DNA from 3 places in the Microbispora cellulosiformans genome. Region 3 is predicted to be linked to each of the others. Evidence: predicted binding sites of a transcription regulator. Region 3 holds the regulator's gene; each other region holds the start of a gene.
What was found. The regulator LexA, encoded in region 3, represses DNA repair genes until DNA is damaged. The targets are predictions, from matches to a motif close to TCGAACANNTGTTCGA.
Positions count from the first base shown of each region.

Region 1: the regulator LexA is predicted to act here: its motif matches at 2,470-2,485, upstream of F5972_RS09425 (SAV_6107 family HEPN domain-containing protein).
Region 2: the regulator LexA is predicted to act here: its motif matches at 5,372-5,387, upstream of F5972_RS20165 (DUF6504 family protein).

Region 1 covers NZ_VYTZ01000003.1:298,849-306,088, forward strand. Annotated here, with positions in the region: gene metF (methylenetetrahydrofolate reductase [NAD(P)H]) at 1-252, shown strand, start outside; gene F5972_RS09410 (GNAT family N-acetyltransferase) at 262-834, opposite strand; gene F5972_RS09415 (YbaK/EbsC family protein) at 877-1,353, opposite strand; gene F5972_RS09420 (L,D-transpeptidase family protein) at 1,478-2,359, shown strand; gene F5972_RS09425 (SAV_6107 family HEPN domain-containing protein) at 2,750-3,187, shown strand; gene F5972_RS09430 (arginine deiminase) at 3,192-4,436, opposite strand; gene bldD (transcriptional regulator BldD) at 4,555-5,049, opposite strand; gene pyrR (bifunctional pyr operon transcriptional regulator/uracil phosphoribosyltransferase PyrR) at 5,465-6,022, shown strand; gene F5972_RS09445 (aspartate carbamoyltransferase catalytic subunit) at 6,019-6,954, shown strand; gene F5972_RS09450 (dihydroorotase) at 6,981-7,240, shown strand, end outside.
Region 2 covers NZ_VYTZ01000007.1:84,537-91,776, reverse strand. Annotated here, with positions in the region: gene F5972_RS20200 (alpha/beta hydrolase family esterase) at 1-272, opposite strand, end outside; gene F5972_RS20195 (alpha/beta fold hydrolase) at 289-1,179, opposite strand; gene F5972_RS20190 (TetR/AcrR family transcriptional regulator) at 1,275-1,850, shown strand; gene F5972_RS20185 (GNAT family N-acetyltransferase) at 1,885-2,382, shown strand; gene F5972_RS20180 (TetR/AcrR family transcriptional regulator) at 2,373-2,993, opposite strand; gene F5972_RS20175 (alpha/beta fold hydrolase) at 3,002-3,922, opposite strand; gene F5972_RS20170 (hypothetical protein) at 4,033-5,271, shown strand; gene F5972_RS20165 (DUF6504 family protein) at 5,462-5,728, shown strand; gene F5972_RS20160 (DNA polymerase III subunit alpha) at 5,773-7,240, shown strand, end outside.
Region 3 covers NZ_VYTZ01000002.1:801,871-809,110, forward strand. Annotated here, with positions in the region: gene F5972_RS07615 (vitamin B12-dependent ribonucleotide reductase) at 1-2,819, opposite strand, end outside; gene nrdR (transcriptional regulator NrdR) at 2,929-3,387, opposite strand; gene lexA (transcriptional repressor LexA) at 3,818-4,531, shown strand; gene F5972_RS07630 (MalY/PatB family protein) at 4,613-5,710, shown strand; gene F5972_RS07635 (cellulase family glycosylhydrolase) at 5,720-7,240, opposite strand, start outside.

The DNA.
Region 1 (7,240 bases), on a different contig from region 3:
CAGATGAGCACGATCGCCCGGTCCGAGCAGCTGTCGGGCGCGCCGTTCCCGCCGGAGGTGGCCGAGCGGTTCGCGGCCGTCGCCGACGATCCGGTGGCGGTCCGCCGCCTGGGGATCGAGCACGCCGCCGAGATGTGCCAGACGCTCCTGGACGAGGGCGCCCCCGGCATCCACTTCATCACCTTCAACCGGTCGAGCGCGACCCGCGAGGTGTTCAAGGCGCTGCACGGCGTGCCCGCCGTCGCGGGGTGACCCGCCCGCTCAGTCTTTCGGGAACGGCGCGGGGCCGGGCAACGGCAGCCGCACCCCGGCGATGACGTACTCCTCGTAGCCGCCGGGGAAGACGAACCGGGTCATCAGATCGGCGAAGCCCACGTCGCGATAGAGATGGCGGGCGGCCGTGGGGGCGTCGTGCGTGGACAGCACGGCGGTGCGCTCCGGGCGGCCCTCGCACAGCGCGTGGATCATGCGCCGCCCGACGCCCTTGCCCTGATACTCGGGGCGCACGTGGATCTCGGCGATCTCCAGGGCGTCGCCGAACCACTCGTCGGCCACCACCGGGCCCGCCCGGTCCTGCAGGCCCCCGCGGACGACGTCGTGCCACCACTGGCCGGGGCCGCCGTGGAAGCCGTACGCGAAGCCGGCGATGCCCGGGCCCTGCGGGTCCTCGGCGAGGACGCAGGCGAAGTCGGGATAGGCGGCGTGGTTGCGCATTATCGCCATGCGGCCCGCGAGCTGGTCCGACGGCGGCCGCATGGCGTCCGTGTAGATCTCCAGCACGGTGTCCAGCACCGCCCTGAACGTGTCGGGCCCCACCCGGCGCAGTCGGATCACCCGTCGCACACTAGCAAAGCGGCCCGAGGCCGGTCGCGGACGTCACCCGACCTCGGCGGGCGTGCCCCCGGTGATCCGTACGAGCTCGTCGAAGGACGTGGGGAAGACCGAGTGGGGATGCCCGGCGGCGGCCCACACGACCTCGTGCTTGCCCAGCCAGGTGTCCACCAGCGTCCGCACGGGCGCGGGGTGCCCGACCGGGGCCACGCCGCCGATGGGCTGCCCGGTGTGCTCGCGGACGAACTCCGGCGTGGCCCTGCGCACCTTCGCGGCTCCGACGAGCCGCGCGATCAGGTCGGTGTTCACGCGATGGGCCCCGCTGGTCAGCACCAGCAGCGGCGCGCCGTCCGCGTCGAAGATCAGGCTGTTGGCGATCGCGCCGATCTCGCAGCCGAGCTGGGCCGCCGCCGTGGCGGCCGTCGGCGCGGCGTCGTCCAGCACGACGACCTCACCGGTCACCTGCCGGTCCCGCAGGGCCTGCTCGACTCGGACGACGTTGGGATGCAACTTTTCCGGCACCCGGCCACTCTAAACGGATTGCCAGGACAGACTCGGCCGATTATCGCCACTTGTGATCACACGGCTCGCAATCGGACCGTAAGGTGAGTCCTTTGTTCGGAATCAGGCTTATGAGGGGTTGGTCATGATGAGAGGTCGACGGCGGCCGGCCGTGGCCATGCTCGCCGCCGTGGGGGCGGTGACCTTCGCGACGGCAGGGGTCGCCGGCCCGGCGCGGGCCGCCGCGGTTCCGGCGGGAGCCGTGACGTACGCGACGGCCGGTCTCACCGGTGTGGCGCCGGCGGGTGCGGCGCGAACGCTCACGGCGCCGGCGGCCGGGACGCGGGGAGCGCTGCCCGGACGGGCCGGGTACCCGCCGTTCGAGGCGCCGGGGAAGACGCTCAAGCTCGGCGCCAAGGGCGGCGCGGTGAAGGCGCTGCAAGTGCGGCTCAAGGAGCTCGGCTACGTGCCCGGGAGCGCCGACGGCCGCTACGGCGGGGCCACCCTGACGGCGCTCTGGGCGTTCCAGAAGGTGCAGGGAATCACGCCGACCAGCACGGTCGCCGCCCGCACCTGGAGGGCGCTGGAGAACCCCCGCGCGCCCCGGGTCCTCGTGCCCCGCGGAAAGGCCGGCCGGGTCGAGGTGGACCTGACCAAACAGGTGATGGTTCTGTATCGTTCCGGCGTCCCGGTGCTGATCAGTCACATCTCCAGCGGCAGCGGCGTTCCCTACACCGAGTACGCCGTGTGGAACGGCAAGAGGCAGGTGTTCTCCGGCAGCGCCCGCACGCCGACCGGCGACTACAAGACCACGTGGCGGGCCAGGGGCTGGCACCGGTCCTACCTGGGGCAGCTCTACAACCCGATCTTCTTCAACGGCGGCATCGCCCTCCACGGCGCACTGTCGGTGCCGCTCTACCCGGCGTCGCACGGCTGCGTCCGGCTGCCGATGAACGTCGCCGAGATCCTGCCGGGCATGCTCGGCAAGGGTGTTCCCGTGCACGTCAGAGGCGCCTTCCGGCGATAGCCCGCTGATGGGAGGGCCCCGCGCGACGCGATCGCGCGGGGCCCTTCGTCGTACGTGCCCCCGTCAGTCCTCGAACCCTTGTTCGTTGACAGCCTTGACAGCGGCCATGATCGAATCTATGTTCGATGGAGTGGGCGCGGGACTCGCGGCCTGCGCCCACACCGTCGGATCCGTGCCTACGTCGTCGGCGGAGACGGATACGGCACGGCCCGCGGCGTGGGCCGGACGGGGAGAGGGGAAGCTCCTCGTCCGGCCGCCCACGGGAGCGTGAGAAGGCGTGTGGTCCCGGTGGTGCCCGGGATTACGCGGCCGAGCGAAATTGTCGGTGCTGTCTGCGACTGTGAAGTCACCGGTGGAATTCGCCGGATGCCACGACTCAAGGAGGCGGGCATGACTGAAGAGAACGGTGATCAGCGGACCGGGCCCCGGCTTCCGCAGGCGGTCCTGGCGCGTCTCGCGGACGCCAGGGCGTGCCTCGCGGACGCCACCGTCGGGACCACGCCCGCGGACCGCTACGTGTCGGCCCATCTCGCGGCGCTGCGCGCGGCCGCGGGGATCCTCGCCGCGCGCCCCCGCCCGATGGACGGACGCAGGCGGCGGCTGCGCAGCGCCTGGGAGCTGCTTCCCGAGGCCGAGCCGAAGCTCGCGGACTGGGCGGCCTACTTCGCGATGAGCGCGACCAAGCGAGCGGCGGTCGAGGCCGGAATGGTCCGGGCCGTCACTCAGAACGACGCAGACGAGATCATAGCGGAAGCGGACAGGTTCGTCGGCGAGGTCGAGTCGATCCTCGGCCTGCCCGGCCGCCCCACCCTCCCGATGGCCGGCTGACGCGTCAGGCCGGATCGCGCTCCAGAGGGCAGCTCATGCAGCGGGGCCCGCCCCGTCCCCGGCCGAGTTCGCTGCCGCGGATCGGGATGACCTCGATGCCGTGCCTGCGCAGGTGGTTGTTGGTCGTGGTGTTGCGCTCGTAGGCGACGACCACTCCCGGCTCCAGGGCCAGCACGTTGCAGCCGTCGTCCCACTGCTCGCGCTCGGCCGCGTGCACGTCCTGCGTCGGCGTGAGGACCTTGATGTCGTCCAGGCCGAGGGCCCGTGCGATCGCCCGGTGCATGTCCTCGGGCGGATGGTCGACGACCTTCAGCTCCTTGTCGGTGTCGCCCGGCTCCACCGTGTACGACGGCAGCATGCCGAGCCCGGCGTACTTCGTGAACACCCCCACGTCGACGTTGGTCATCACGGTGTCGAGGTGCATGAAGGCGCGGGTCTTGGGGAGGTCGAGCGCCACGATGCGGGTCGCCGCGCCCGCGCGGAAGAGGTTCGTCGCCAGCATCTCGACCGCCTGCGGCTGGGTGCGCTCGCTCATCCCGACGAGCACGACACCGTCGCCGAGCACCAGCACGTCGCCGCCCTCGATGGTGGCCGGGGCCATGCGGGTGCCGTCGTACCAGACGTCGAACCCCCCGCCGGACGGGTCGCCGTAGCCCGGGGCGAACATCGGGTGCCACCGGTAGACCGCCTCGTAGTTGAGGGTCTCGCGCCTGCGCGCCTTCTTGCGCATGGCGTTGATGGACACCCCGCCGTACACCCAGCAGGAGGTGTCGCGGGCGAACAGGTGGTTCGGCAGCGGCGGGAGGACGAAGTCGTCCAGGCCGAGGGCGTGGAAGACGACCGACCCCGGGTCGCAGCCCAGCTCCCTGATCTCGCGCTTGGTGATCCCGCCGGTCAGGTACGGCGCGAGCGCGGCGCCGTCGAGGGCGTCCAGCGTGTTGCGGATCGCGTCGGCGGCCAGCGGGCCGAACCAGTGCTCGTCGACGCTGCCGTCGAGGATGTGCTTGCGCGCGTCGGGGACCTCGATCACCTCCCGCAGGAGATCGCCGAGGTGGTGCACCGTGACGCCGCGCGCGGTGAGCACCTCGCACCACTCACGGTGCTCCTCCAGCGCGCGCTGCACCCAGAGCACGTCGTCGAAGAGCAGGCCGTCCTTGTTGCCGGGGGTGAGCCGCTTGAGCGCCAGTTCGGGGATGTCGACCAGGACCTGGCGGAGCCTGCCCACCTCCGAGCCCACGAAGAAAGTCATGTCCCGTCCTATCCCCGCATGACAGGAATCACTCGTGAGGTGGCTCCCCGGCGCGCAGGGGACCGACGGGGGCCGCCGCGGCGGCCCGGCGGCCGGAAGGAGCGGTCGGAAGGAGTGGTCAGAAGGACTCGACGGCGCGGCGGGCCTCGGCGTCGAGCACGCCCCAGTTGATGAACTCCTCGGTCAGCTCGACGGGTGACTTGTCGTAGATGACCGCCAGCGAGCGCAGGTCCTCCTGCCGGATGGACAGCACCTTGCCGTTGTAGTCACCCCGCTGGCTCTGGATCGTGGCCGCGTAGCGGGCCAGCGGACCGGCCTTGTCCTTCGGCAGCTGCGACAGCCGCTCCAGGTCGATGACCAGCTTGGGAGCCGGCGCGAGCGGGCTGGGCGCGGCCCCGCCGGGCAGCAACTCGGAGACCGGCACCCCGTAGAAGTCCGCGAGTTCGGCGAGCTTCTGCACGGTCACCGCACGGTCGCCCCGCTCATAGGAGCCCACGACGACGGCCTTCCACCGGCCGCGGGACTTCTCTTCGACACCGTGCAGGGACAACCCCTGCTGGGTCCGGATGGCGCGCAGGCGCGCGCCCAGCGACTTGGCGTAGTCAGACGGCATCGTGTGGCCCCCGGCTTTCTATGTCTCTTCTCACTTGATTGTGCGTCCTTGTCCTAAGCGTTCCGAACACCGGGGCTGGCACCGGGACTGGCACTGGGCCCGGCACCTTCGGTGACCGCTGCGTCGGGTTTTACCCAGGAAGGTCGCGTGTTGTGGTTACGGACAGTGACGGTAAAGCCGACACTCCCAAAGGTCAAGCTGATTGGAAAAAAGAGCGCCAAACAGTGCTCTCACCGAAATCCCCGACACCCGATGTGATGCGGCTTCCGATCCGTCGAGGGCCGGGTGCGGGTGCCGCCCTCCCGGCGCATCACCCCTGGCGGGAGGGGGGATGACGGAGGGCCCTGATACTCTATGCAGACCTGACACCCTTTTAAGACCCGTCCCGTGAGGCGGGAAAGGTGGTGACTTTTTCATGTCCGATGCCCAAAATCAGGCCCGTGCCGTCCTGGAGGGGCCCGACATCCACCGGGCGCTCACGCGGATCGCGCACGAGATCCTGGAGCGGACGAGAGGCGCCGAGAGCGTCGTCCTGCTCGGCATCCCCACCCGCGGCGCCACCCTGGCCCACCGGATCGCCGGCCGGATCGCGCAGTTCGAGGGGATCAAGGTCCCCGTCGGCGCGATCGACATCACGATGTACCGCGACGACCTGCGGCTGCGCCCGGCGCGCCCGCTCGGCCGCACCGAGCTTCCCCCGGACGGCGTGGACGGCAGGACCGTCGTCCTCGTGGACGACGTCCTCTTCTCCGGGCGCACGGTGCGCGCCGCGCTCGACGCGCTGAACGACGTCGGCAGGCCCCGGGCGGTCCAGCTCGCGACGCTGGTGGACCGCGGCCACCGGGAGCTGCCGATCCGCGCCGACTACGTCGGCAAGAACCTGCCGACCTCCAAGAGCGAGAAGGTCAAGGTCTTCCTGCAGGAGACGGACGGGCGCGACGCGGTCGTGCTCATCAAGGGGGACGACCGATGAAGTCGCACCTGCTCTCGACCGGCGACCTCAGCCGCGACGACGCCCTCCTCATCCTCGACACGGCGGAGGAGCTGGCCCGGGTCTCGCAGCGGTCGATCAAGAAGCTGCCGACGCTGCGCGGCCGGACGGTGGTGAACCTCTTCTTCGAGGACTCCACCCGGACCCGCATCTCCTTCGAGGCCGCGGCCAAGCGCCTGTCGGCCGATGTGATCAACTTCTCGGCCAAGGGGTCGAGCGTGTCCAAGGGCGAGTCGCTGAAGGACACCGCGCTCACCCTGGAGGCCATGGGCGCCGACGCCGTGGTGATCCGGCACAGCGCCTCGGGCGCGCCGCACCGCCTGGCCAACTGGGTGCGCGGCAGCGTGGTGAACGCCGGCGACGGCACCCACGAGCACCCGACGCAGGCGCTGCTCGACGCCTTCAGCATCCGCCGCAGGCTCGGCCGGCTCGACGGACTGAAGATCTCGATCGTCGGCGACGTGCTGCACAGCCGGGTCGCCCGGTCGAACGTGCTGCTGCTGCACACGCTCGGCGCCGAGGTCACGCTGGTCGCGCCGCCGACCCTGCTGCCGGTGGCGGTCGAGAGCTGGCCCTGCCAGGTCTCGTACGACCTCGACGCGGTGCTGCCGAAGTCGGACGTCGTGATGATGCTGCGGGTCCAGCTCGAACGGATGAACGCGGCCTACTTCCCCTCGGCGCGGGAGTACAGCCGCCGCTACGGCCTCGACCGCGACCGCTTCGCCCGCCTGCACGACGACGCGATCGTCATGCACCCCGGACCGATGAACCGCGGCATGGAGATCTCCGCGGAGGTCGCCGACTCGCCCCGATCGACGATCGTCGAGCAGGTCGGCAACGGCGTGACGGTCCGGATGGCCGTCCTCTATCTGCTGCTCGGCGGTTCCGAGCCCGCCATCGGAGGCGCCGAATGAGCGCGTACGACCTTCACGAGGGAGCTGTGACCACCATCCTCATCAGGGGCGCCCGCATCCTGGGCGGCGCCCCGCGCGACATCCTGCTGCGCGACGGCCTCGTGGCCGAGATCGGCGACCTCGCGGGCGCCGGAGCGGACCAGACGGTCGACGCCACCGGGCTGGTCGCCCTGCCCGGCCTGGTCGACCTGCACACCCATCTGCGCGAGCCCGGCCGGGAGGACGCCGAGACCGTCGAGACCGGCACCCAGGCCGCGGCGCGCGGCGGTTACACCGCCGTCCACGC
Region 2 (7,240 bases), on a different contig from region 3:
ACGTCGTCGATGTTCTCCCTGCGGGCCGGAAACCGGCTCGCCCGGCGCGCGTCGTTCCAGTTTCCCTTGTGGCCGTCCAGGTAGACGACCACCGCCGCGCCGCCGTCCGCCAGCGCGTCGAACGCCTTCCCGGTGAACTTCCGGTGCTTGGCCCCGGTCTGCCGCGACCCGTGGAAGACGAGAACCAGATCACGTGACGGCTTGGCGTCCTCCGGCCCCACCACGGTGTACGTACGCGGCCTGCCGCCCACCTCGACGCTGTCCCTTGTCATGTCTGTCCCCTCCCGTTCAGCCGAAGAAGTCGATGAGGGTGCGGGCGGTCCACTCCGGGGCCTCCTCCGGCAGGAAGTGGCCCGCGCCCGGCGCCACCACCCCGGTCACGTCGACGGCGACCTTCCGCATGACCTGCTCGACCGCCTCGCCCGAGGCCCGCTCGCCGCCGGCGGCCAGCACCGGGATGGTCAGCGGCCCCGCCGCCAGGGCGGCGATCTGGGCCACTCCTTCTCCCGCCCGGTAGAACTCGAAGCTCGCGTGCAGCGCCGCCGGGTCGCGCAGCGCCTCGACGTAGACCTCCACCGCGTGCGGCGGAATCGCGTCCGGGGTGGCCGCCTTCGAGGCGAACTGGTGCCCGAAGTAGATCTCCTCCCGCCCGGCCACCATCCGCTCGTTGACGTCCCGCAGGCGGTTGAAGACGAAGTGCCAGAGGTACTCGTTCAGCGCCGGTTCCATCAGCAGCGGCGGCATCGGGGAGAGCCCCGGCAGGATCGCCTCCCCGACGGCGAGCCGGGTGACCCGGTCGCGATGGCCGGCGGCGAGCGCGTACCCGACGATCATGCCGAGGTCGTGGCCGGCGACGGCGAAGCGCTCGTGGCCGAGGCCGGTCATCAGGGCGGCCATGTCCCCCGCGAGGGTGGCGGTGTCGTAGCCGGTGGCGGGCTTGTCGCTGGCTCCGACCCCGCGTACGTCGGCGGCGACGACCGTGAAGTGCTCGGCGAGGGCGGGCATCACCAGGCGCCAGCCGTACCAGAACTGCGGCCACGCGGGGAGCAGCAACAGCGCCGGGCCGGTCCCGCCGGTCACGGCGTGCAGGGTGAGACCGCCCACGTCGACGGTGCGGCTGGTGAAGGTGTCGGTGAAGCCGTCCGGCAGGTGCGGAACGCCGGTCACGGTGAAAGGCACAGGGATCTCCCGGGGAGAAGGGTCCGCCAGAAACGGATGACTCATCCGTTTCACTGTAGCACGAATCGGATGAGCTATCCGGTTATGCTTGGGGCATGCCCGCCGCCCCGCTCCGCAAGGACGCCGCCCGCAACTGGCACCGCATCGTCGAGGTGGGCCGCCGGCTCGTGGACGAGGGAACGCCGATCCAGCTCAACGACGTGGCGCGGGCCGCCTCGGTCGGGGTGGCCACGGTCTACCGGCACTTCCCCACGCCGGAGGCGCTGCTCGAAACCGTCGCCACCCCCGGGCTCGAAGCCCTGGTCGCGCACGCCGAGCGGGCGCTGTCCGGCGGCGATCCCTTGACGACGCTGCGCGACTTCCTCTTCGCGGCCGCCGACGCCCAGATCACCGACGCGTCGATCTCCCCGGTGTTCGCCGCGCCGGTGAACGCCCTTCCGCACGTCGGCGAGTTGAAGGAACGGCTCGCCGTGCTGTTCGGGAAGCTCCTCGACCAGGCTCGCGCGGCCGGCGTGATCGACCCGGGCGTGACCCAGGCCGACATGGTGCCGCTGATGTGCGGGGTGGCCTTCGCGGCGACCGTCCACCCGGCCACCGGCACCGAGGACCGCGCGGCGACCGCCCGCCGTTATCTCACTTTCCTCCTCGAAGGCCTCCGCACCCGCGCATGATCGGCCCCGTTCGGATCATTCGAGGAGGAGACGCATGAATGCGGTTGTCGTACGTCGTCTCGGCGGTGAGGACTGGCGTACCTGGCGTCGTCTCCGGCTGGCGGCACTCGCCGACGCGCCCGCCATCTTCCACGGGGACGTCGAAGAGGAACGGGCATACGACGAGGCGCGGTGGCGCGCGTGGACCGAGGACGGTGTCAAGGTGGCCGCGTTCGACGCCGGCGTGCCGGTCGGTGTCGCCGCGGGCCGGACCTCGGCGGACCGAACCGGGGTCGTGGAGCTCTTCGGCATGTGGGTGCGTCCCGAGGCCAGGGGCGGCCGGATCGCCGAGCGCCTCGCGCTGGAAGTGGTCGCCTGGGCCCGGGAGACGGGACACTCCCAGGTGGAGCTGTGGGTCATCGGCGGCAACGATTCCGCCGAACGGGTGTACCGGCGGCTCGGATTCGAGCGCACGGGCGTGTACGAAGTCCACCCGCACGACCCGGCCCTGCGCAAGTACGTCATGACCAGGGGAACCCGGACTCACCGGTGAGGCGGGGCGGCTGCCGGTCCGAAGAGGCGGTCGAGGTGGTAGCCGACGATCGCGGCGGCGGCCTCGTGGCTGCGTTGCCGGCTGAGGACGCTGGAGGTCAGGCCGTTGGCGAGCGCCAGAAGGGCGGCGACCTCCGTGCGCGGGTCGCGGTCAGGGGTGATGTCCCCGGCCTGCTGCGCGGTGGTGAGCCGGGTGGTGAGGAAGTCTTCCAGGGCGTTGGGCAGCGTGAGCCCGGTCGCGGCGAGGGCCGGGTCGGTGAGCGCGGCGGTGTAGTAGGCGGTCCAGGCCAGGGAGTCCAGCCGGCTCTGCTCGTCGGAGGGAAGGATCGCGCCGAGCACGGCGGCGAAGAGATCTCGCGTGGACGGCCCGCCCGTGGTGGCGGCGGCCCGCTGCCGGACCCGGCGGTCCATGCGGGCGCCCAGCTCGGCGAGGCCGGAGTCGAGCAGGGCCTGCTTGTTCGTGAAGTAGTACTGGACGACGCGCAGCGAGACACCGGCCTCGGCGGCGATCTCACGCATCGACACGGCCTGCAGGCCGCGGGTGCCGGCGATGCGCAGCAGCGCCTCGGTCAACCGCCGCCGCCGCTCGTCGTGGTCCACCTGTTTCGGCATGCGGTTTCCTAGCCCCCGTCCGTGCCGTGCTTCGGCGTCGCGTTCTCGGCCCGGACACGGCCGGGGAAGGTGAGGATCCGTTCGACGACCAGGTCGGGCGCCTCGACGGGCAGCGCGTGCCCGGTGCCGGGCACGATCTCCACCCGCCAGGACGGCGCGACGCCGGCCAGCCGCGCGGCCACCGCCTCCGCGTCGAGCAGCGCGCTGCGGGCGCCCAGCAGCACCTGCACGGGTACGGCCACCTCGCGTATCTGCTCGTCGGTGTAGGCGGGCGGGACGGGCACACGCCGGCGGAAGGACCAGCCGGCCCGCATCAGCTCCACCAGCCCATCCTCGCGCAGCACCCCGTTGTCCACCACGCCGGCCATGCGGTGTCGCGACGCGCGAGGAAGGAGGGAGGCGAAGGCCCCGGCAAGGGCCCACCGGATGAACCGCCCGGGCAACGGCGCGAAGCCGCCCGGGTCCACCAGTGTCAGCGCCGCGACCCGGCCGCCCCCGCCGCGCTGCTGTTCCACCGCGGTCCAGCCGCCGTACGAGGAACCCACCACATGCGCGCGCTCGGCTCCGGCCGCGGCCAGCACGTCGGTGACCCAGCCGCCGACCTCGGCGCCGGTCGCGAGCGGCCGCGTCTGGACCGAGCGGCCGGGTTCGCCGAGCGGGTCGACGGCGAGGACCGGGCGCGTGCGCGCCAGCGGCTCGATGTAGCGGTACCAGGCCAGTGCGTTCCCGCCGGCGCCGGCCAGGAGGACCACGGGATCCCCCGTCGCGGGCCCGGCCCGGAGGATCCGCACACGGCCGGCGCGGGTCTCGACGTCGGCGGCGTCCACCGGCACCGGCCACACCTCGCCGAGCACCCGGTCATAGACGGCGTGGTACCTGTCACGCGCGGAGTCGCCGGTGAAGGCCGACGGCCGGTCGGGTGTACGCATCGTGCACCTCGTCCCCTCTGAATGGATACAGTCGTATCCTAACGCCCACTCGGCAGAACCTGATGCCGGATGGGGGCGTCCTATGGGGTGTGCGGACGCGGATTCGGTGTGTGACGGCGGCGCTGGCCGCGATGACGCTGGCGGCGTGCGGGTCGACTCTGCCCCGCGATCTCGAGACCTGGAACGAGGCCGACGCCATGGGTGGCGAACCCGCCGCGGGGGAGCGCCCGTCGCCCTCCTGCCTGGCGGGTTCGCCGACACCTCGGCCGGGCGCCGGCGAGGACGGCGCGGAAGGTGGAAAGAGCGGCGGAGAGTGGCGGGTCGCGTACTACGACTACCGTGACCGCCTCGCCGGCCTGGCCGTCACCCGCGAGAAGACCGTGTGGGTGGCCGGCACCCGGGTGCCCCACGCCTGCGGGCCCGAGACGAGTGCGCCGCTGCTGCTGCGGGGAGACGGCGGAGGGTGGCGGGAGGTCGCGACTCCGCCGGTGGCCGAGCCGCGTGCCGTGGCCGCCGCCTCCGACCGCGACGTGTGGCTCTTCGGGGATAGGACCGCCGCGCGCTGGAACGGACGGAGGTGGACCACGGCGCCCGGCCTGGGCTGGAGACCGGACCGGGTGCACGCGGCGGCTCCCGGCGACGTGTGGGCGATCGTGAAGGCCAACTTCCTGGACGGAGCCGGGGGAGCCGAGATCGAGGGGTCCTGGAGCTCCCGGGCCGATCTGCGGCACTGGGACGGCGCCGCCTGGCGTACGGCACGGCCGCCGCTGGTCGCGAAAGACGTGGACGGCCTGCCCGGCGGTGAGGTCTGGGTGGCCGGTTCGAGCCGCGGCCGGGCGGCCGTCGCCCGGTGGAACGGCTGGTCCTGGAGCACGGTCCCGCTCCCCGCGGTTCCCGCGCTGCATCGGAACCAGCTCTCCGAACTCGTCGACCTCGCCGTGGACGAGTCGGGCCGGGTGGCGGCCGTCGGCTGGGTCGCGTGGGTCTGCGGCACCGAGGAGGAGGACGTGACCTTCTGCGGCAGCACGCTTCTCCTGCGCCGGGAGAACGGACGGTGGAGCTACAGCCTGATGTCCGACCCCGAGCTCGACCCCCACCTGCGGCTGGAGGCCGACGGCCGGGGCGGGTTCTGGCTGTTCTACGCGAAGAACGAGTGGAACACGGCGGTCCGTCACCTGTCGGGCGGCGAGTGGACGCAAGGGACGTTTCCGGTCGGCCCACTCGGGCACACCCGCCTGGCGTCCGTTGTCAGGGAACCGGGGACGGCGCGCGTCTGGGTGGTGGCGGCGGACGACACCGAGCGTGAGGAGCCGCCGTACCGGGGGAGCGGGATCTGGGTGGCCGGATGACCGGCCGGTGACCGCAGCTCGGGCGTGAGAGGCGGGGTGTGGCGAACGCCTCCCGAAACGGACAGCCGAAGGCGTCGTGCCGACTTGCGTTCGGCCCCCTGTGAACGTATGTTCGAAGTAGCGGCGATTCTGCCCGAATCATCCGCCCGTCTTCCCCCGGGTGGCCACGAAGCCACAGGGAGAAGGAGTCTTGAGCAGACTTTACGGCGATCCGATCGAGGTGTGGGTGCGGGACGGGCAGCCTGTGCAGTTCGTCTGGCGTGACCGGCTCTACACCGTCCGCGAAATCCAGGATCACTGGGTGGTCGCCCGGGAATGGTGGAAGACCTCGGACGCCGATCCCGGGGAGCGGCGCTTCTGGCGGGTGGGGGCGGCGGCCGGCAAGGAGGTGGGGACCTATGAGCTGCGCTTCGACACCGCGAGCGACGGCTGGCTCCTCCTGAGGGCCTGGGATTGATGGGCCTGGAATCGATGGGCCGGGGATCAATGGGGCAGGGACCGATGGGAACGCTCCAGGGGCCGTCCTTCGCTCACCTGCACGTGGCGTCGGCCTTCTCGCTGCGGTACGGCACCGCGTTCCCCGGCGCACTCGTCCGGCGGGCCGCCGAGCAGGGCGCGGACACGCTGGCGCTGACCGACCGCGACGGCCTCTACGGCGCGATCAAGCACGTCCGGGCGTGCCACGAGCGAGGCGTGCGCCCGATCGCCGGCGTGGACCTCGCTCTCGGCGCGGGCCCGCCGGCGGACGGCTCCCTCCCGATCAGGGACGAAGGCCCGTTCGCGGCCGAAGGGCCGTTCCCGGGCGGAGGGCTCTCCTCGGGCGATGGGCTGTTCCCGGCACCGGGCCGGCGTGCCGTACGGAGGACGCCGGGCGAGCCGGCCCGGGTCGTCGTGCTCGCGCGCGCCGACGGCTGGGCCGCGCTGTGCCGTCTCGTCACCGCCGCGCACGCGGCGGGGGAGCGCGGCGAGCCGTACGTCACGCCGGGGATGATCGCCGAGCACGCGACCGGCCCGGACGGCGGGCCACGCCTGACCGTGCTGCTCGGACCCCGTTCCGGCTTCGGCCGCGCGGTGGCGGAGCGGCGCGACGACCAGGCCCGCGCCCTGCTGGCCGCCTGGCGCGCGGTGCTCCCCGATCTGGTCGTCGAGGTCTCCGACCTGTACGGCTACCGCGACGCGAACGTCGCCGCCCGCATGGTCGGGCTGGCCGACTCGATGGGCGTGCCGGTCGTGCTGACCAACGCGGTCCGCTACCTGGACGCCGCCGACCACCAGGTGGGCAACGTGCTCGACGCGGCGCGCAAGCTCGTGCCCCTCGACGGGCGGCACATCGACGACCCCACGGCCCACGCGTACCTGAAGGACGGCGCGGAGATGGCGCGGGTGGCCGCGCGGATCTGCGGCGGCGACCCCGGCCGGGCCGGGCGGCTGCTGGCCGAGACGCGCCGGGTGGCCGAGCGCTGCGTGCTCGACCCCGTCGAGATCGTGCCCATGCTCGAACCCGAGCGGCCCCGGCTGCACCTGCCGGAGGTCGGCGAGGACCCGGTCCCCCTGCTGCGCCACCGGTGCGAGGAGGGGCTGGCCCGGCGGGGCCTGGACCGCTCGGCGGAGGCCCGCGACCGCCTGGCGGCCGAGCTGGGGATCATCGAACGGAAGCGGCTGTCGGGATACTTCACCGCGGTCGTCGGCATCACCGACATGATCCGGGCGATGGGCGTGCGGTGCGCGATCCGCGGTTCGGGGGCCGGCAGCCTGGTCAACTACCTGATCGGCGTCGGCGAGGTGAACCCGCTCGAACACGGCCTGCTGATGGAGCGCTTCCTGTCCGAGGGCCGTCCGGGCCTGCCCGACATCGACCTCGACGTGGAGTCCGCCCGCCGCCTCGACTGCTACCGCGCGATCCTCGGCCGGTACGGCGAGGACCGGGTGGCCTGCGTGTCGATGATGGAGACCTACCGCGCCCGCAGCG
Region 3 (7,240 bases):
CTTCCGGCCGGGCGCATCTTCGTGCCGCAGGTCAGGCACAGCGGCGCGTCCGCCGTACGGCCCTGGTGGCTCTCCAGGGAGGCCCCGGACCGGCGCGGCTCGGGCGCCGCCGCCGGCTGCGCCACCCCCTCGACCGGCGCGTCGGCACGCTTCTCGATGGGCGCCGACTGCGCCAGCGCGGCGGTGTCGACGTCCTGGATCGCGCCCGGGTCCTCGCCACGCTGCTGCGCGGCCCGCTCCGAGGCGGAGAAGATGCCGAGGGCCGCCCTGTCCTCGTACGGCAGGTAGTCGAGCGCGAGCCGCCGGAAGATGTAGTCCATCACGGACTGCGCCATCCGGACGTCCGGGTCGTCGGTCATCCCGGCGGGCTCGAACCGCATGTTGACGAACTTCTGCACATACGTGTCCAGCGGCACGCCGTACTGGAGGCCGATCGAGATCGCCACCGAGAAGGCGTCCATCACCCCCGCGAGCGTGCTGCCCTGCTTGGACATCTTGAGGAAGACCTCGCCCACGCCGTCGTCGGGGTAGGACGAGGCGGTCATGTAGCCCTTGGCCCCGCCCACCGTGAAGCGGGTGGTGGTGCTGGGCCGCTGGTTCGGCATCCGCCGCCGGGTCGGGCGCGCGACCTCCACGACCTGGACGACCGGCTCCTTCTCGGCGACCTCCGCGGCGGGCGCCTCCTCGGAGGTCTTCTTCGCGATCGACAGCGGCTGGCCGACCTTGCAGTTGTCGCGGTAGACGGCCAGCGCCTTGAGGCCGAGCCGCCAGCCCTCCAGGTAGACCTGCTCGATGTCGTCCACCGTGGCCGACTCGGGCAGGTTCACGGTCTTGGAGATCGCGCCGGACAGGAACGGCTGGACCGCCGCCATCATCCGGACGTGGCCCATCGGGGCGATGGCCCGCTCCCCCATCGCGCAGTCGAACACCTCGTAGTGCTCCTGCCGCAGGCCGGGAGCGTCCACGACGTGACCGTGCTCGGCGATGTACTCGACGATCGCCTCGACCTGCTCCTCCAGGTAGCCAAGCTGGCGCAGCGCCCGCGGGATCGTCTGGTTGACGATCTGCATCGAGCCGCCGCCGACGAGCTTCTTGAACTTCACCAGCGCCAGGTCGGGCTCGATGCCGGTGGTGTCGCAGTCCATCATCAGCCCGATGGTTCCCGTGGGCGCCAGCAGCGAGGCCTGCGCGTTCCGGTAGCCGTTCTTCTCCCCGGTGCGGAGGCACTCCTGCCACTGCCGGGTGGCCTCGGCGTGCAGGGCCTTGTCCATGTCGTCGAGCGTGCGCAGGTCGTCGTTGGCCGCGGCGTGCTTGCGCATGACCCGCTTGTGCGGCTCCGCGTTGCGCTGGTAGCCGTCGTACGGGCCGACGATCCCGGCGAGCTCGGCCGAGCGGCGGTAGGACACGGCGGTCATGAGCGAGGTGATGCCCGCGGCGATCGCCCGGCCGCCGTCGGAGTCGTACGCGTGGCCGGTCGCCATCAGCAGCGCGCCCAGGTTGGCGTAGCCGATGCCGAGCTGCCGGTACGCCCGGGTGGTCTCGGCGATCTTCTGCGTCGGGAAGTCGGCGAAGGTGATGGAGATGTCCATCGCCGTGATGATCAGCTCGGTGATCTTCACGAAGGTCGCGACGTCGAAGCTGTCGTCGTCGCGCAGGAACTTCAGCAGGTTGATCGAGGCGAGGTTGCAGGAGGAGTTGTCCAGGTGGACGTACTCCGAGCAGGGGTTGCTCGCCGTGATGCGCCCGGTCTCCGGGCAGGTGTGCCAGTCGTTGATCGTGTCGTCGTACTGCACGCCGGGGTCGGCGCACTCCCAGGCCGCCTGCGCCATCTTGCGGAACAGCGACCGGGACTCCACCTCCTCGATGACCTCGCCCGTCAGCCGGGCCCGCAGGCCGAAGTTCGATCCGGCCTCCACGGCGCGCATGAACTCGTCCGAGACGCGGACCGAGTTGTTGGCGTTCTGGTACTGGACGGACACGATGTCCTTGCCGCCGAGGTCCATGTCGAACCCGGCGTCGCGCAGCGCGCGGACCTTGTCCTCCTCGCGCGCCTTGGTCTCGATGAACTCCTCGATGTCGGGGTGGTCCACGTCGAGGACGACCATCTTCGCCGCCCTGCGGGTGGCGCCGCCCGACTTGATGGTCCCGGCGGAGGCGTCGGCGCCGCGCATGAACGAGACCGGGCCGCTCGCCGTGCCGCCGCTGGACAGCAGCTCCTTGGACGAGCGGATCCGGGAGAGGTTGACCCCCGAGCCCGAGCCGCCCTTGAAGATCACACCCTCTTCCTTGTACCAGTCGAGGATCGACTCCATCGTGTCGTCCACCGCGAGGATGAAACACGCGCTGACCTGCTGGGGGGAGCGGGTGCCGACGTTGAACCAGACCGGGGAGTTGAAGCTGAAGGTCTGGTGGATCAGCGCGTGCTTGAGCTCGTGGTCGAAGATCTCCGCGTCCTCCTCGGAGGCGAAGTAGCCGTTCTCGACGCCGGTCCGGGTGTAGACGCCCACCACCCGGTCGACGAGCTGCCGCAGGCTCGACTCGCGCTGCGGGGTGCCCACCGCACCCCGGAAGTACTTGGTGGTCACGATGTTGGCGGCGTTGACCGACCAGAAGGCCGGGAACTCCACGCCGTGCTGCTCGAAGTTGACCGAGCCGTCGCGCCAGTTGGTCATCACGACGTCGCGCCGCTCCCAGCGGACCTCGTCGTACGGGTGGACGCCCGGGGTGGTGAAGATGCGCTTCATCTTCAGGCCCTTGCGCGGACGCCTCGCTCCCCGGCCTCCCGCACCCGCCTCTGTGCCGCTCACGGTCTCCGTCATGACTTCCCCCTCCCGGGGCCCGATGGAGCCCCTCTTTCCGACCACGCTCGTTACACCCTCATCGTCGCGCCGCACGGCTCGCTCCTCGCCCCGCCCGCCGGCCCGGCGGCTACTCCCCGCCGCCGTGGGCCGCCCTGAGCCGCTCGATCTCGGCTTCGAAGTCCGCCAGCGTCTCGAAGCTCCGGTAGACCGACGCGAACCGCAGGTACGCCACCTCGTCCAGGTCGCGGAGCGGGCCCAGGATGGCCAGCCCCACTTCGTGCGAGGCGATCTCCGCGGCGCCGGTGGCCCGGATGGTCTCCTCCACGCGCTGCCCGAGCTGGGCGAGGGAGTCCTCGCCGACCGGGCGCCCCTGACAGGCCCGCCGTACGCCCGCGACGACCTTCTCCCGGGAGAACGGCTCGGTGACCCCGCTGCGTTTGCTCACCATGAGCAGCACGGTCTCCTGAGTGGTGAACCTGCGCCCGCATTCGGGGCAGGTGCGGCGGCGGCGGATGGCCGCCCCGTCTTCGGCTGCGCGGCTGTCCACGACCCGTGTGTCCGGGTGGCGACAGAACGGACAGTGCACTTCATCGCCTCCCTGAACGCACATCCCGAACACAAGGTGTAGTGAACTTACACCGCTGTGACTACTAGATGTTGGGGTCCAACGGTAGAAGTGCCCGTCCTTGAACGCAAGTCGAACCGGCCGTGGCGGGGGAAGTTCCTGTTCGCCGCGCGTGTCGCCCCACGCGCCCCAGGCGCATCCCCTGCCCCGGGCGCGGGGGAATAGGCCGTACGGCATTTTCGCGCCGGGATTTCTCCATTCCTTCTGAGCTGGGCGTACGACCGGCCAGGAAGATCGGGTAAATCGAACACGGGATCGATCGAACTCCCGTACGATGAGGAGAACGGCGAGATCGGCGATTTCGCTGGATATCGAACAATTGTTTGACGGTGATCTTGAATCGCGGTACGGTCGCTCTGTGCGACATGAGGAACACGGATTGAGAGGTGGCATCGTGAGTGACCGAAGTGAGCAGGCGAATGGCGTCGGCGACCTCGCGGTTCGTCGGCGCGACTCGCTTGGCCTCACCCCCAGGCAGCGGAAGATCCTCGAGGTGATCCGCGACTCGGTCCAGCAGCGCGGCTATCCGCCGTCCATGCGGGAGATCGGGGAGGCCGTCCAGCTGACCAGCACCTCCAGCGTGTCGCACCAGCTCACGGCGCTCCAGCGTAAGGGCTACCTCCGCCGGGACCCGCACCGCCCCCGGGCGCTGGAGGTCAGGCTCCCCGGCGAGCCGGTCCTGTGGGTCGACCCGGACGCCGCCGAGGAGGAGACCGGCTTCAACCGGCCCACCGCGGCGTACGTGCCGCTGGTCGGCCGCATCGCCGCCGGTGGCCCCATTCTCGCCGAGCAGAGCATCGAGGACGTGTTCGCGCTGCCCAAGCAGCTTGTCGGCGAGGGCACGCTGTTCCTGCTCCAGGTCTCCGGCGACTCGATGATCGAGGCCGCCATCGCCGACGGGGACTGGGTCGTGGTGCGGCAGCAGCCGGTCGCCGACAACGGCGACATCGTCGCGGCGATGATCGACGGCGAGGCCACCGTGAAGACGTTCAAGCGCAAGGACGGGCACGTGTGGCTGGTGCCGCACAACCCGAACTACGAGCCGATCCCCGGCGACGAGGCCACCGTGCTCGGCAAGGTCACGGCCGTCCTGCGCAAGCTGTAGATCCTGTGCCGGCGTCCCGCCGCGGGACGCCGGCATGATCACTCTCCGGATGACCGATATCTGGCGATTAGGGTGAGTCCCGTGAAACTCGACTCGCTCTCCCTGGAGGCCGCCCGCGCCCGTGACGGGATCAAGTGGGCCCTGGCCGCGCCCGGTGTCATCCCCGCCTGGGTCGCCGACATGGACTTTCCCGTGCCCGAGGCGGTCCGGGAGGCCGTCGCGCGCCGCGCGGCCACGGATCTCGGTTACCCCGCGTGGCTGGACCAGCCGACCGCCGGGCTGCTGGCGGAGGCCTTCGCCGAGCGGATGGAGGCGAGGTACGGCTGGCGGGCCGATCCCGCGCACGTGCGGTCCTACACCGACATCAACCAGGCTCTCCAGGTGCTGCTGCACCTCATGACCGAGCCCGGCGACGCCGTGGCGCTGCACGTCCCGGCCTACGACCCCTTCCTCGTCACCGTCACCGGGATGGGCCGCCGCCTGGTGCCGATGCCGCTGACGGCCGAGGGCCGGTTCGAGGTCCCCGCCGAGCCCGTACGCGTGCTCCTTCTGGTGAACCCGCAGAATCCGTCGGGCCGGTCGTTCACCCGGGAGGAGCTGGAGGGGCTCGCCGCGTACGCCGACCGGCACGGCACGCTGGTGATCGCGGACGAGATCCACGCCGACCTGACGTACGCCCCGGCCCGGCACATCCCGTTCGCCACGATCCTGCCCGAGCGGACGGTCACGCTGACCTCCGCCAGCAAGGCGTTCAACATGGGCGGGCTGCGCTGCTCGGTGGCCCATCTGGGCGCCAGGGACGTCAGGGACGCGCTCGGCCGTCAGCCCGCGCACCTCTACGGCGCGCCGAGCGTCCTCGGCGTGGAGGCCACGGTGGCCGCGTGGCGGCACGGCCACACGTGGCTGGAGGAGGTGCTGGCGATCCTGGACCGCAACCGCCGGCTCGTCGCCGAGCGGCTCCCGGCCGGGGTGGGGTACCGCCTGCCCGAGGCCACCTATCTCGCATGGCTCGACTTCGGCATCCCCGACGCCGCCTCCTTCGTCGAGCGGGAGGCCCGGGTCAGGCTCAACCCGGGCCCCAACTACGGAGGCGGCGACACGTTCGCCCGCCTCAACTTCGCGACGTCGGCGCCGATCCTGGAGGAGATCCTGGCCAGGATCGCCGCCGCGCTGAAGTGATCCGCTCGCTCAGCTCGCCGTGCAGGTGACCTGCGACGGCACGCCGTTGGTGCCGGACCAGCTCGCGTTGAACCCGAACGCCGTGGACGCCCCGGCGCCGAGCGCGCCGTTGTAGGACATGTTCGTCACCGTGACGTTGGATCCGCTCGCGCTGAGCGTGCCGTTCCAGAGCTGGCTGATGCTCTGCCCGTTCGGGAAGGCCCACTTCACGGTCCAGCCCGAGATGGCGGAGCCGCCCGCCTTCACCGTGACCTCACCCTGGAAGCCGCCGCTGTACTGGTTGACGACCTTGTAGGTGGCGGTGCAGGACTTGCCCCCGTTCCCGCTGGGGGACGCGGACGGTGACGCTGATGGGGACGCCGACGGGGACGCCGACGGAGAGGCCGAGGGGGACGCCGACGGGGACACCGACGGGGACACCGACGGAGAGGCCGAGGGCGACTGCGGATTGCCGCCCACCGGCGGGATCAGGTACGGCGAGATGATGCTCTGCTTGGCCTGGTCGACGGTGGCCCAGTCGTCCTTCAGAATGCCGCCCGTGTCACCCGAGTTGGGGTTCCACGACCAGTAGGTGAAGGACATGCCGTTCACGCCGGTGCCCAGGTACTTCATGAGCTCCTGGAGCCAGATCTTGTCGGTGTTGCTGGCCAGCGTGGTGCCGAACTCGCCCACCATGATCGGCGCGATGTTCTGCTTGTAGATGTAGCCGAAGTACTTGTCCCAGATGGCCGGCATGTTCGCCGGGTACGTCGGGTCGTCGAACCACGGCTGGTGGTAGACCGACGTGGCGTACTCGTGCGGCGAGTAGACGAGCCGGTTGGCGACGTTCAGCCGGACGGGGAACTGCCCGGCCTTGGTGAGGTTGCCGCCCCACCAGCCGCAGTCCTCGTCGTTGCTGGTGTCGTTGTCCCAGACGTTGGACAGGCCGCCGCTCGGGCAGCTCACGCCCTCCACGAAGATCAGCCAGTTGGGCTGGACGGAGAGGATCGCGTTGCCCGCCCGCTCGGCCGCGAGCCGCCAGTCGCGCGCCTGGTCGCCGCAGCCCCAGCAGGAGCCGGTAGCGTTCGGGTTGGTGCCGTCGGCGTGCGGCTCGTTGTGCAGGTCGGCCCCGATGACCGTGGTGTTGCCGGCGTAGTGCTGGGCCAGCGACTTCCAGTCGGCGAGCCAGGTCGACTCCGGCACGGTCGAGGTGTACCACAGCGCCGTCTGACCCGCGCTGGTCGGCCGGTGCCGGTCGAGGATGATCCGCATGCCCTTCTGGCCCGCGTAGTCCACGACCTTGTCGAGGATCTGCAGCGGGGACAGGCCGATGAGATCGGGGTTGGATGCGGTGTTGACGCTCGTCGCCTGCGCGCCCGGCTTCAGCGCGTCGTCGGAGAACGGCACCCGGATCGTGTTGTAGCCCAGGTTCGCCATGAGGTCGAGCTGGCTCCTCCACGGGTTGCTGGCCCACAGCCCGTGGAAGGTCTTGTTGTCGGTCTCCATGCCGAACCAGTTGATGCCGGTCAGCCGGACGGTGGCGCCGGTGCT